DNA from 3 places in the Paenibacillus sp. YYML68 genome. Region 3 is predicted to be linked to each of the others. Evidence: riboswitches for the same ligand, from Rfam matches in the RefSeq annotation. Region 3 holds a riboswitch; each other region holds the start of a gene.

Region 1 (4,718 bases), 1.3 Mb from region 3:
AATAAAGAATTAGGAGTGGAACACGGATGAATATTGATCTAACGAACAAGGTAGCGTTAATTACAGGAGCGAGCTCGGGTATCGGCGCGAGTGTCGCGAGAACGCTAGCAGCTGCAGGAGCGAAGGTAGCGATCAACTATAACAGCAGTCGGGAGAAGGCTGAGGAGGTCGCGAGGTCGATCACGGAGAGCGGCGGCACGGCGATCATCGTTCAGGGTGATGTAACGTCCATCGAGCAGATCGAAGCGCTCGTGAGTCAGGTGGAGGCGGAGCTCGGAACGATCGACATTCTCGTCAATAATGCAGGTCACATGCTGGAGCGGCAGCTGAACGCCGAGATGACTGACTCCCTCTACACACGGGTCATGGATCTGAATCTGAAGAGCACGGTGTTCATGTCCAAGGCAGTCATGCCGGGCATGCTTTCGAAGGGACAAGGACATATCGTCAATATGTCCTCGGTAGCGGCGCATCATGGCGGCGGACCGGGCGCGAGCGTCTATGCTGCAAGCAAGGCAGCGGTCATCGCCTATTCGAAGGGGCTCGCGAAGGAAGCGGCGCCTTATGACATTCGCGTCAATTGCGTATCGCCGGGCTTCATCGGCAACACCGAGTTCCATGCTATGGTAACGTCTGAGGAGGCGAAGAAGGCGACGATAGCCGGAACGCCGCTCAATCGGCAGGGAGAGCCTGCGGATGTCGCGAACACGGTGTTGTTCCTCGTATCCGGGATGTCCAGCTTTATAACGGGTGAGACGATCGAAATTAACGGCGGAGCCTTCATGCGCTAGTGAGCGAGCTGTAGTCGATTCGGCCTACTAGGTTGGACAGCTGCTCGATGGTGATGCACCGTTCTTCAAGGTATATAGTATGAATGTATATAGAGGCTAGCTCGTACGAAGCGTATGAGGTGCCGAGAGGAAGCCTACTGCCTAGTGTTCAACGGGGAGTGGGCTTTTTATCGTTTTGTGCAGGTGGATGAGGTTGGGATTATATCATTTTGAATAAAATATGAATAACACGCTAATATAGTTCATCCTATGTCTTCCGAATTCGCTACGTGAAGAATGAACTGTTCGATTTATTAGGAAAATCAGCTATAGTTTATTCCAATGTGGAATAAACTTAGGTATACTAGACATATAACGATGAATGAGTGGGAGGTGTTCGAGATGAAGCGTGACCGATGGTTAAGGCTGTGGCTACTGTTCTGGACGTTCGTCAAGATTGGTCCTTCGACCTTCGGGGGCGGCTATGCGATGATCCCTGTCATTCAGCGAGAGGTGACGGAGAAGCGAGGCTGGATGGATGAGGCTGGAATGAACGATGTGCTCGCGATTGCCGGCTCGGCGCCCGGGGGGATTGGTGTGAATGCGTCAGCCTTTATCGGCTATCGACTGTCGGGGATCGCGGGAGCGGTCGTTGCAGTCATCGGCATGACGCTGCCGACCTTCCTCATCGCGTTCTTGCTTAGCTTCGGCTATGCTCACCTGCAGCATAATCCGAAGGTAGCCGGTGCGCTGGAAGGGCTACATGCGGCAATTGTCGGCTTAATCGTGGTGGCCGGGTATCGGATGGGGCGCAGCGGGGTGTTCGATAAGACGACGCTCGCAACAGTTGTAGGTACGGTGATAGTGCTCCTCTGTGTGCCGATTCATCCTATAGCTGTCATGGGCGTTGGTCTTGTTATCGGTATGCTGCTGGTGAAGATCAAGGAGCTTGCGGGGCTTCCGATTCAGTTGGAGAAGCAGGTGCAGGAGACCGATGGCAGCGGTCGGTTCAAGTATGACGACTATTACATGGCTGACGGCATCTAGACGCACAACAGCTGGAGGACTGGAGCTGATCCAGACCTAGAGGGAAGGGGGAGTGGAGATGGAGCTTCTGGATTTATTTATTACGTTTGTCAAAATCGGCTTACTATCGTTCGGCGGCGGCTATGCGATGATCCCTGTTATGAACCATGAGGTTCGGGCGCATCATTGGATGTCGGATGAGGCGTTCACCGATACGGTCGCAGTTGCAGGGATGGCACCGGGCCCCATTGCAACCAATAGCGCCACCTTGATCGGCTATAAGACGGCGGGAATCGCTGGGGCTATCGTTTCTACAGTCGGTATTGTGCTGCCTTCCGTAATGCTCATCGTGGTGATTGCTGCTTTTTTCCTCCGTGTACATCATAGCAGGTGGCTTCGGTCTCTGTTGTACGGGATGCGGCCTGTCGTGACCGGCTTCATTATATATGCTGCGTTCTCGTATGGCATGCGGGGCGGGGACTGGTCGTTCTCGTGGCAAAGTGCCGTAAGCATCGGCATTATCGCATTCGTCGTGATCGGTATTCTGAAGTATCGGCTTCATCCGCTTGCTGCGCTCTCGGTGTCGGGACTGGTCGGCGCTGCGATGCTATATACCGGATAGACTTGTGCATGCGAACGTAGTTGAGCTTGGGTCTAGACCTGCAGCTTGTCTCATATATTCCGAAGAGGTGGAAGTTCGTAGCAGCTCTAGAACAGCCTGACTAGCGGATAGTATGGGAGCGGAAGCAGGACGGCCCGAATATCGGTAGACATTGCGGAAATAAACGTGCTATCATTACTCTGTCCCGGCTGAGACCGGGCGTAATTCCATAATTTGATTCGAAACAGGTGCCTCTGGTCGGAGCTCTAGCTCCGTGTCATAGGCTTAATAGGGAAGCCGGTGTAATTCCGGCACGGTCCCGCCACTGTAAGCGAGGAGTAACCTCTGCACAATGTCACTGTCCGATCGTAGGATGGGAAGGCGCAGAGGAAGCGACGATCCGCAAGTCAGGAGACCTGCCTGTTGGACGAGTGCTGTGCATCTATTAATGGTGCTGGCAGCCCGTAAGTCACCATGAAACCTACGCGGATAGGGAGGTGTACGAGAAAGGCTCACGCACGCGCGGAGTAGGTCTGCCCAGCTTGGCTGCTGTTTACAGCGCTATAGTCCGGTATGGATCAGCTCGAGCGTCGCGTCATAACCTGATCGTTACGCATCCTTCTTCGGAGGGATGCTTTTTTGCTATGTGGCAGAAAGCTTCCGAACGAATTGTTGACATGGACATACATGAGTATTCAGCTGCGGCGAGAGGAGGAGAGGCTGTGAAAGGGAAGCTGTCGGTGATCGGCTTCGGGCCGGGCGCGTTCGAGCATATGACGGAGAGAGCGCGGACGGCTCTTCAAGAGAGTGAGGTTATTATCGGGTACAACACGTACGTGGATCTGATTCGCGATCTGTTGGACGGTCAGCATATTGTGCGCACAGGCATGACCGAGGAGGTAAGCCGGGCGCAGGAGGCGGTTCGTCAGGCGGAAGCGGGGCGGAAGGTGGCGGTCATCTCGAGTGGAGACTCCGGGGTGTACGGCATGGCAGGACTTGTATACGAGGTATTGATGGAAAAAGGCTGGCGACGCGACACCGGCGTCGAGGTCGAGGTGATCCCCGGCATATCGGCGATTAACTCGACAGGCTCGCTGCTCGGCGCACCGATCATGCACGATGCGTGTACGATCAGCTTGAGCGATCATCTGACGCCGTGGGAGCTCATTATTCGGCGGGTGGAGGCTGCAGGGGCGGCTGACTTCGTCATCGCGCTGTACAACCCACGCAGCGGCCGCCGGACACGCCAGATCGTCGAGACGCAGCAGGTGCTGCTGAAGTATCGCTCGAAGGACACGCCAGTCGGTATCGTCAAGAGTGCGTACCGTGACAGACAAGATATCGTCATTACGACGCTGGAGCACATGCTTGAGCATGACATAGGCATGCTGACCACGGTCATTATTGGCAACTCCGCAACCGTCGTGTACGACGGATTGATGATTACTCCGCGTGGCTACCAGCGTAAGTACACGCTGGGCGACGAGATTCAGCCTCTGAAGCCGCATGAGCGGCTGCGTGTGGAGGCTGAGCCTTGGTCGCTGGAAGCGCAGATGGAGGGTGCCGAGCCTATGTCGCTGGAGGCAGAGGCGGCGGATTCGGAGTCGAGTTCGGCGGATGCTGCGCGGTGGTCGGTGGAGGCACAGGCGGTGGATGCGGAGCCGTGGTCGCTGGAGGCAGAGGCGGCGGATGCGGAAGGTGCGAGGTTGCAGAGTGGGCTTCAGGGCGCGGGTATCGATCCTGCAAGCCCGCTCGCCCTTGCGCTTGAGGCGCTGTGGCTTGTCGATGCGCGGGAAGAGGCGTCCCGGTCGGCGCAGTCGGCCGAGGAGCTGATTGCCGCAGCTGCGGCGGCAGCGCCTGAAGTGCAGTCTGGCGGGGCAGCTGCGTCCGGACTGGTGGGGACCGAGCAGACCGTGGGAGCCGGGTCTGGGTTAGCGATGGAGCATGCTGCAGGCGCTCCTGCGACTGCGGCGCAGTCGGCAGCGCCTGTGCAGGCGGCTCCAGCTCGGGGCGCACGCGGTGTGGAGCAGTCAGCTGCGGCTGCGCCTTGGCTGCAAGGCGCTGGCGCGTTCAAGCGCCAGGAAATACTCGAGTTCGCGGTCAGTCCGGGACTCGCGGAGAAGAAGCTGTCAGCTGCGCAGCTGACGCTGCTAGCTGAGGTCGTAGGCGATGACGGCGCGATTGAATATACGCCGCATCACCAGCTGCTCGTCCGGCTCGTGACGAGCGAGCCGCAGCACGCGGTCGCCCGCCTCAAGGCGGCAGGGCTGCTGCTTGCTCCGGTCGGCGACGTGGCGCAGCTGAAGGCGTGCGATTTTTGC
Region 2 (4,718 bases), 2.3 Mb from region 3:
TGCTCTCCCTTCTACTAATTCGATATGCAGGAGGACAACGACAATGAAAACCAAATTCTCATGGATACTGGCAGTAATTGTGATGCTCGTGGTAATGGCAGGTTGTGGTCAAAAGGAATATACGGCGCAGGCGATTAATGAGGCGACGGATAAGTGTGTCATCTGCAACATGCAGGTGAAGGACGATGCATTCGCTGTGCAGCTGACGACGAAGGAAGGGAAGACGTACAAGTTCGATGACATCGGCTGCATGAACGAGTGGAAGAAGGAGAACGGCACCGATCAGATCGCTGCGCAATTCGTTCGGGACTATAACACGAAGGAATGGATCAAGTTCGACGAGGCGACGTATGCGTTCGACGTATCGTTCAAGTCTCCGATGGCGTACGGCATCTACTCGTTCAAGGACAAGACGGAGGCGCAGTCGTTCATCGACAGTCAGAAGAAGGGCATGCTGATGAGCGCGGCGGAGCTGTCCGGGCATACGTGGGAGCGCGGCAAGGGGATGGGCGGCAGTCACGGACATAGTCACTCGGAATCCGGCGCGGCTCCAGCTAAGCACGGTCAATGAACGTCCTTCATATCGCGCACAGAGAGGTGAAGCTCGGTCTGCGCAATCCATGGGCGTATTCGTTCATGGCGCTCTTCACGCTCTTCAGCCTATCCCTGCTGCTCATTAACGCTCAAAGCTTCATGCAAGGATATTCCAGCTCGACCGCCTCGATGCTCAGTCTCATTCTGTACTTGCTGCCGCTCATGACGCTGCTGCTCGGCTCCTTCTCCCTGACAGCGGAGAAGGAAGAGGGGAGCTGGCAGCTGCTGTCGACGTATCCGTTGTCTACGGCGGCCTTCCTGTGGGGCAAGTATATCGGGCTGACCGTTGTGCTGCTCACGATCGTGACCTTCGGCTACGGCGTGTCCGGTATTGTTGGAGCGCTCGCAGGCAGCGGGCTTGACGTACGTACGTTCGGACTGTTTATTGCCTTCTCGACAGGACTTATCGTTCTATTCCTAGCCATTGCGATCGGCATCGGCACGTACGCTCGCAATCGGTGGCAGGCGTTGACGATTGGTGTTGCGGTGTGGTTCTTCCTTGTGGTCGGTTGGCCGACGCTACTGATCGCGGTATTGGGTATCGTTCCTTATCTGTACATCAAGCCGGCGCTTGTGACGTTGACGTTCCTGAATCCGGCTGAGCTCGTCCGCTTGTTCGTCGTCGTTAAGCTCGGAGGAGGGGCTGTGCTCGGACCTGAATACTACAAGTGGGTCGGCTGGATGGAGCGGCCAAGCGGCGGCTGGTTCTTCCTCGCTGTCTGTCTATCATGGATCGTATTAGCTGTAGGCTTCGCGAGCTTGGTTTGGGAAAGGGGGCGTTCACGTGGATAAGCCAGTTCTCGTACTTAAGGGTGTCCGCAAGGAGCTGGGCGGTCGAGCCGTTCTGGAATCGATTGACCTGTCGCTGTCGCGCGGACGTGTCCTTGCGTTGTGCGGTGGTAACGGCGCCGGGAAGAGCACGCTGCTGCGGCTCATCACTGGGATGCTGCAGCCGACGAGCGGTACGATTGAGCTGAACGGTCTGCAGTGGGGTGCGAATCGCGCTCGCTATGCCGACCAGCTCGGATACATGCCTGACGATTACTTGTTCGGTCAAGGCTTGTCAGCTCACGAGACGCTGTCGTTCTGGGCGGCGCTGCGCAAGGTGCCGAAGAAGCGGGTGGCAGAGCTGCTCGAGCTCGTCGGCTTAAGTGAGGTGAAGCACAAGGCGGTCACCTCGTTCTCGAAGGGGATGCGTCAGCGCTTGCTGTTCGCGCAGGCGCTGCTGGCCAAGCCTCCGCTGCTCGTCATGGACGAGCCGACCAACGGCCTTGATCCGTACTGGATGGATGCGTTCGTCGAGCTGGTGCGCCAGTCCAAGCAGGAGGGGCATGCGATCCTCTTCTCGACGCACCAGCTGCGCGTGGCGGAGCTGGCTGCAGATGAAGCCGTCTTCCTGCAGGGGGGAAGACTGGTCAGGCAGGACCGCACCGATGTACTCGGGGGCGATGCAGCGTCAATGGACGCTCGCGGTCTCGAGACGGCTTTCGCGGAGCTGTACCGTCAGCCGATGACCGGGAGCGGTGGTGGACATGCTCGGGGCTCCTCCGGCAAGGGGGGCGAATAGCCGATGGCTGCTGTAGTCTGGAGACAGGGCGTCATGGCGGTGCTCGTCTTGCTTATTGGCGCGGCGCTCGTCTATACGCTGCTGCAGTCCGGAACCGAGGGGAATGCGGCAGACAAGGTGCGGATCGGTCAGCCCGCGCCTGACTTTGCCTTGGCGCGTCTTGAAGGCGTCAGCGAGCTGAAGCTGTCCGATTATCGGGGCAAGGGAGTGCTGCTCTTGTTCTGGGCGACGTGGTGTGAGCCTTGCGAGAGGGAGATGCCGCTCATGAACGAGGCGTATCAGGCTGGGGTGCAGGGCGTCGAGGTGATTGCCGTGAATGTAGGAGAATCGAGAGGGAGTGTCGCGCAGTTCGCGGTCAAGCACGATCTGAGTTTCCCGATCGGTCTGGACCCGAGCGGCGAGGCCGTAGACCGCTTCGGCGTACTCGGCTTGCCGGCAGCGTTCCTGATCGACGCGGAGGGCAGGCTCGTGAAGCGGCTGGACGGTGAGCTGACCCGGACAGACGATATTGTTCGATTGCTGCGGCAGGTGCAGCCGTCGTCTTAGCGGGTGTGAACGTATGGGACAGGCTCCGCTGTGCGCGGCGAAGCCTGTTTGGCATAGTGTCAGCTGCCTGAGGGCTACGGATTTTCGCATAGACGGCTCTAGCTTTTCATGATAAGATGGGGCTGGTCTATAGCAATCTAGTGAAGACAGGTTCGAATCTACCGATTCGTTAATAGGGAAGCCGGTGTAAGACCGGCGCGGTCGCGCCACTGTGAGCGAGGAGCTTCTCCACATGAGCCACTGTTTCATTCGAAACGGGAAGGCGTGGAGATTGCAACGATTCGCAAGCCAGGAGACCTGCCTGTCCGATACGCCAAGCAACCTACGCGATATAGGGAGACGGTGGGCAAGCGCTGCACGCATGCGCCGTTATGGCTGGTTTGACGCACATACGTTTGCCTTCGTACATATCTGCTTATGTTGCGGCACCTTCTGGCGGAAGGTGCTTTTCGTTATGCGGCCTGTTGGAGGCTGTCGCGAGGAAGCTGAACACAGGTGAGGGGAATGGCCCCAGAGCCATGTGAAGAAAGTGGAGGGATGAGAAGCATGAAGATGAGGTCAAGGCTGCAGCAGCAGTTGATCAGGCTCGTGGTTGCGATGCTCCTGCTGGCGCAGCTCGCGAGTGGGCTGCAGCCTGCGCAGCTCGCACAGGCAGCGAATGAGGATTCAGCAGTCGGATCACAGCCGACGAAGGTGACACGTACCGTAACGATTGTCCAGCTGATCGAGGAGGCGTCGGCTTGGCTCGTGAATCAGGGACCCGTGACAGATGACTGGTACGCCTATACGCTCGGTCAGGCGGGCAAGACAATAGAGAGCGGCTACCTGGATGCGGCGAAGGAGCGGGTGCAGTCGTTCACGGGCGCCACGCTGCCGACTGAGTACGCTAAGCTGACGCTCGGTGTGAAGGCGGCTGGAGGCGATCCGCAATCGTTCGCAGGGCGCAATCTGCTGGAGCCAATCTACAATCGTACGGACCTAGCTGCCCAAGGGGCGAACGGTGTCATCTACGGCTTGCTGGCGCTCGATAGCGGCAGCTACACGATTCCGACCGATGCTGTCTGGACGAAGGACAAGCTGGTCGGGTGGCTCGTTCAGCGCCATATTAAGGATCAAGGCTGGGCGTTGAATGAGAGCGATACGACGGCTCAGATTGATATTACGGCTGCAGCGCTCTGGGCGCTCGCCCCGTACAAGGATCGGGCCGACGTAGCAGTCGTAGTTCAGGAGGCGGTGTCTTGGCTAGCCACTAGGCAACTGGATAACGGCGACCTAACTGTAAACCGCACCAACAGCAACAGTCTTGCGATGGCCGTGCTCGGTCTGTCGAAGCAGCAGAAGGACGGACGGCAGGGCAGCTTCGCGAAGCCGGAGGGGAGCTTGATCTCCGCGCTGATGCATTATTCAACGGGAGATGGAGGCTTTTCCTATCAGGCGGGGGGAGCTTCGGACAAGTTCTCGACGTACCAGTCGCTGCTCGCCCTGGTCGCATACGATACGCTGACAGGCGGCTTGAGCGGCACGTATACGGTGCCGGTCTACACAGGCAGCACGAACGGCAAGGCGAGCGTGTTCATTCATGTGGAGACGAGTGAAGGGACGATGGCGGAAGGCTTCGAGTCGGCACGCACGCCGCTTGAGGCGCTGCAGCAGCTGGCGGCGAGACATAGTCTTCCAGTCGTGACAATGGATTCGCCGTTCTTCGATGTGTATGCAATTGGCGGCAAGGCGAAGAACACTAGCCACGGCAATTATCATTATTGGGGCTTCAATATTAAGCGCAACGGCACGTGGACCGGAGACTGGGATTGGAAGTCGACGCAGCTGCAGCCGGGCGATGAGCTGGCGGTGATGTTCGGTCCGTACTTAGGCTCCGCCCTGCTCGACAAGATCGAGCTGGAGCCGAAGGTGCCGAGGAACAAGGAGCCGTTCCAGGTGAAGGTGACGCAGCTAGACGGCATGCAATCTGTTCCGGCTGCGGTGTATGTGAAGGTCGGTGGACAGACGGTAT
Region 3 (4,718 bases):
AGCTGATGCTCTGGGTCCTGGAAGACGAGCCCGATCTGTCGGCGCAGCTGCTTCAGATGAGCACCGTTGTAGCTGTAAGGCTGGCCGTTCCACAGCAGCTGTCCTGCATCCGGGCGGCACAAGCCGATCATCTGCAGGAAGAAGGTTGACTTGCCGGAGCCGTTATGTCCGACGAGCGCTGTACGCGCACCGGCTGGTACTTGTACAGACAGCCCATTCAGCGCACCTGCGGCAGCTCCCGGGTATTCATATTGTACGTGTAATGCTTCTACGATCGGATGATTCATCCCATATTCCCCCTATATCGACAGCTCCAGCAAGATGAGCACGGTCATACCAGCGCCAGCCTCAATCCAATAACGTCTTGCCACCTTCAACGGCACATACGGTGCGAGAATAGGTCCATCGCCGAAGCCTCTCGCTTGCAGACCGTTCGACAGCCCGCTATAGCGCTGCATCGTCTTGCTGAACAGTGAGACGGCGATCCAAGCGGAATCTCGAATACGCGACGTTACACTAGAGTGGCCACCTCGTGCCAGCTGAGCTGCGTAGAGCTGCTCGCGCGACTGTGACAGTATGAACAGGAAGCGATACATGATCTGCATCAGCTCCAGCACGAGCATCGGCATACGGAGCTTATACAATACCTGCAGCAGCTCCAGCATCGGTGTCGTGAGCGCAAGGAAATACATGCACGACGCACATGCGAGCACGCGAGCTAGAATAGACAAGGCTAGCGACAAACGGCTCCCAGGCGCATATAGCGTGCCAAAGCGTTCGGTCTGCAAGCTCCACACCGCATCCTGGAGGAGGTAGCCGCCGCTTTCCGGAGGAGCCAGCTCCAGCAAGAGAGCAGGGAGGCTGGCTGCATAGAACAATAGCGTCGCTCCGAGCAGCGCGCTATACAGCCGCAGAGGCACATTGGCGTACACGATGAGCCACAGCAGTAGCCACAGTGCGATCAGCAGCTGCACTAGCGGCTCGGTGACGTAGGCGAGCAGCAGCAGGGAGGCGGCGAAGCCGCTTTTCCATAGAGGGTCCAGACTGACCAGCTTATTCGAATGCGAGACGCGATCGATCCACTGAATCATTCGCTCTCCGAACGCGTGCTCGATGCCCTTCCTCGCATTAGACCGAGCACATAGCCAATTACACTTGCACCGATCGCTGCTTGCAGTGCGAACAGCATGCTTTCCGTCTCCGACGGAAGCTCGAAGAAGCTTGAGAACCATGGTTCGTAGGAGGGAGCAAGCTCGGCGATCAGTTCCTCAGCCTTGCCGTCGGCGCCGCCGAAGTCACTGTCGATCCATAACAAGGGAATTACCGCTAGTGCAATGACGACCGCCACGATTGCAGTCTGCCTCACTATAAGCTTCGTTGTTGCTTTCATGCTTTGCTCGCTCCTTTCAAGCGCTGCTGGATCTGTTGAAGCTCGTTCGGGCTGTAGGAACGCAGGACGTTCCAGATCAGAACGGTCAGCAGCCCTTCGCTAATCGCAAGCGGTATTTGCGTAATCGCGAATACGCCGGCGAACTTGACGAATGACGCAGCTATACCCCCGGCTTCCGCCGGAAAAGCGAGCGCAAGCTGTAAGGATGTTACGACGTACGTCGTCAAGTTAGCTAGCGCAGCTGCAGAGAAGATCGACACCGTTTGCTTCATAGACAGCTTCATCATGAGCCTGTAGACGGCATAGCCGAGCAGTGGACCTGCTACAGCCATCGAGAAGGCGTTCGCGCCTAGCGTCGTTACACCGCCGTGCGCAAGTAGCACTGCCTGGAACAGCAGTACGATCGAGCCGAGCACGCTCATCGGCAGCGGGCCGAACATGACGGTGCCAAGACCGGTGCCTGTCGGATGTGAGCTGCTGCCCGTGACCGATGGAAGCTTCAGCGCAGAGAGGACGAACGTGAACGCGGCAGCAAGGCCGAGCAGCATCTTCAACTCCGGCGTCTCCTTCACGATCCGGCGCAGCGACCGAAGGCCGAGCACGAAGAACGGCACGAAGACGACCCACCAGAAGATCGCCCAGCCAATTGGTAGGAAGCCCTCCATAATATGCATGGCATATACCGTTTCCGGGGTGTTGACAAGCAAGTATAGGGTGAACATTGTTACGAGCAGCACAAAGGCTGCTTTTCGTTTCCATTGGATCATCATCCTACTAATCCTCCTTCTATCTTCGCGCACAGACCACAAGGCAACACAAAAAAACCAATCCTCTTGACAGGATTGGTTACAACTACGGGTACGCAAAAATAGACAGATGGATCACAAGGATTCGCCGGTTCATCAGACGTACACCTCTCCTTTCCTCGAAGGCTGTTCGGTGCATAATGTAGGTAGGTCTCCTGGCTCACGGATCAGCGCTGCTCGTCGTCTTCCCCGGCCTAAGCCGAGTGACCTTGCTGACGATAGCTCCCCGTATACAGTGGCGGGACCGCTCGGGATTTGCACCCGATTCCCTGTTACCCTTTGCTCAAGGCAAAGGCACCTTCATTATGTGAATATGCAGTTGTGCACGAGCATCCTTATATATTTCGCGGTCTCGTAAGAAAATCCTTCCGGTTCAAAAATAATAGTTGCAGCAGGCAGAATGTACATGGGGAGCCTGTCCTGACAAGCTCCTCATGTAAATCCGCAGTCTGCTTGTTCGCATACATGTCGAGTTGTCCGAATAGTCTAAAGTAAGCTCATAGATATGGAGATGTTCATGACATGCGAGAACAGGAAACGTCCTTTATCCGCGGAACCGTCGTGTTGACGGCTGCGGCGCTCGTCACACGGATTCTCGGCTTCTTTGGCAGCATTCTGCTTGCTCGGTACTTAGGTCCAGAAGGGATCGGCCTGCTCATGATGGCGCATCCGCTCGTGCCGATGCTGATTACATTGACGAGTCTCGGTCTGCCTGTTGCGATCTCCAAGCTCGTTGCCGAGGCGGAGGCGCTCGGTGATACGGCGAAGGTAAGACGTATCGTACAAGTGTCGCTCATGATGACGATCTCGATCAGCATCGTGCTGACGCTCGGCGTCTTCATCGGGGCGAAGCCGATTGCAGCACTCATACTGGCCGACCAACGTGCCTACTATGCGATGCTGGCCATCGTCCCGATTGCCCCGATCGTAGCGGTATCGGCTGTGCTGAAGGGATATTTTCGCGGGAAGCAAAATATGAAGCCGCTCGCCGTCTCCGACGTTATCGAAAATACGGTGCAGATCGGTCTCATTGCAGCTCTGGTTCAGGTGCTGCTACCTTATGGGATCGAATATGCGGCGGCTGGAGCGATGCTGTGCACTGTACTCGGAGAGTGCTCGGGTCTAGCCTACTTGTCCTTGATGTACACCTTGCATCGACGCAAATCGGCACACAAGCGCCAGTCCCCAGCATTGTCTGCACAACTGCGCGACACACAATCGCAGCATGAGACAGACCTTGCACCCTCATCGTTTCGGGAGAAGAAGCGGACGTTGCTTGAGCTGCTGCAGATCGGCCTACCGTTCACTGGGCAAGGGTTCATTGACTCGATCTACCGGGCGATTAAGCCCGCCCTTATTATTAAGAGTCTGGCCATCGCAGGTATTGGCACGGCTGTCGCGACGAAGCAGTATGGTCTGCTCGTCGGCTACGCGTTCCCGCTGCTCGTCTTCCCGACATTCATCATGCACTCGCTGTCAACAGCGCTGATCCCATCGATCAGTGAGGCTAGTGCGGGCAACAATCCGAAGCTTATCCATGAGCGGATGGAGCAAGCGATACGTCTAGCCTTCATGATCGGTGCTCCTTGCACGTTGACACTGTACCTGTGGGCAGAGCCACTTACGATCGTTGTATACAACGAGCCAGAGGCAGGCCGCCTGTTGAAGCTGCTTGCGCCCTTTTTTCTGCTTCACTACTTCGAGGCGCCCTTGCATGCTATATTGCTCGGCATCGGACGCGTCAGGACGGTGATGTGGAATTTCATTATGAGTACGCTGCTGCAGTCGATAGCTATGTTTATATTCGGCTCGGAGTGGGGGATCTATGGGGTAGCTGCGGGCATTAATTTCGGCTTGTGCCTGATACTGCTGCTGAATTTCATTGCACTTGCCAAGCAGATTGGCTTCGCGATCGAGCTGCGTCCGTATGCGAAGATGTCGCTTAGCTTGCTATTCATGGGCATATGCGGACAAGGTGCCTATGCATTCCTGCAGAATGAAGGCTACGCGCTGCAGTGGGCGCTTATCGTGTCGGTTACCGTTGCCTTCCTCATCTACGCGATGTCGCTTACCGCAACCAGACTATTAACAAGAAGCTTCGGAAGAGACTTGTAGTTGAACAAGATAGAACCACACCTAATGCTCCAACAGATTCCTTACTACAAGTCAGACAGGAAGCTTCAAGTCTAACTGTCTTATAGAAGGAGATGTCTGGATATACGGTGTGGTTCTTGTGTAGTTGGAGGTGTATGTAGCGGTGAGGATATTACGACCCGGACATTGCCTTCTCCGTGTAGATCTGGAACGTAATACCGAACTTGTCTACAACGATGGCATATGCCGGGCTGAAGAATGTCTCTTGTAAAGGCATGCTGACTTGTCCGCCTTCCTTCAGCGCGTTGAAGATGTGCTCCGCCTTCTCCTTGCTGTCAATCGAGATACACAACGTAACTTGGTTGCCGCTCTGATGAGGTTGTCCAGGGAACGAATCGGAGAACATCACATCGGTTTCACCGAACTTC

The links. A riboswitch is a leader RNA that binds a small molecule or an ion and turns the genes downstream of it on or off. The one in region 3 is predicted to bind cobalamin.
Region 1: linked by a shared signal. The riboswitch ahead of cobJ (precorrin-3B C(17)-methyltransferase) and the one ahead of PAE68_RS12675 (energy-coupling factor ABC transporter permease) in region 3 are both predicted to bind cobalamin.
Region 2: linked by a shared signal. The riboswitch ahead of PAE68_RS22395 (S-layer homology domain-containing protein) and the one ahead of PAE68_RS12675 (energy-coupling factor ABC transporter permease) in region 3 are both predicted to bind cobalamin.

The regions. Positions count from the first base shown of each region.
Region 1 is NZ_BQYI01000001.1:1,418,430-1,423,147, forward strand. It holds gene PAE68_RS06280 (SDR family NAD(P)-dependent oxidoreductase) at 27-791, shown strand; gene PAE68_RS06285 (chromate transporter) at 1,173-1,817, shown strand; gene PAE68_RS06290 (chromate transporter) at 1,876-2,418, shown strand; cobalamin riboswitch at 2,627-2,835, shown strand; gene cobJ (precorrin-3B C(17)-methyltransferase) at 3,120-4,718, shown strand, end outside.
Region 2 is NZ_BQYI01000001.1:5,030,956-5,035,673, reverse strand. It holds gene PAE68_RS22420 (right-handed parallel beta-helix repeat-containing protein) at 1-47, shown strand, start outside; gene PAE68_RS22415 (nitrous oxide reductase accessory protein NosL) at 44-571, shown strand; gene PAE68_RS22410 (ABC transporter permease) at 568-1,386, shown strand; gene PAE68_RS22405 (ABC transporter ATP-binding protein) at 1,379-2,161, shown strand; gene PAE68_RS22400 (redoxin domain-containing protein) at 2,165-2,707, shown strand; cobalamin riboswitch at 2,840-3,026, shown strand; gene PAE68_RS22395 (S-layer homology domain-containing protein) at 3,254-4,718, shown strand, end outside.
Region 3 is NZ_BQYI01000001.1:2,762,925-2,767,642, reverse strand. It holds gene PAE68_RS12690 (energy-coupling factor ABC transporter ATP-binding protein) at 1-287, opposite strand, end outside; gene cbiQ (cobalt ECF transporter T component CbiQ) at 300-1,091, opposite strand; gene PAE68_RS12680 (energy-coupling factor ABC transporter substrate-binding protein) at 1,088-1,390, opposite strand; gene PAE68_RS12675 (energy-coupling factor ABC transporter permease) at 1,387-2,160, opposite strand; cobalamin riboswitch at 2,325-2,513, opposite strand; gene spoVB (stage V sporulation protein B) at 2,719-4,311, shown strand; gene PAE68_RS12665 (VOC family protein) at 4,463-4,718, opposite strand, start outside.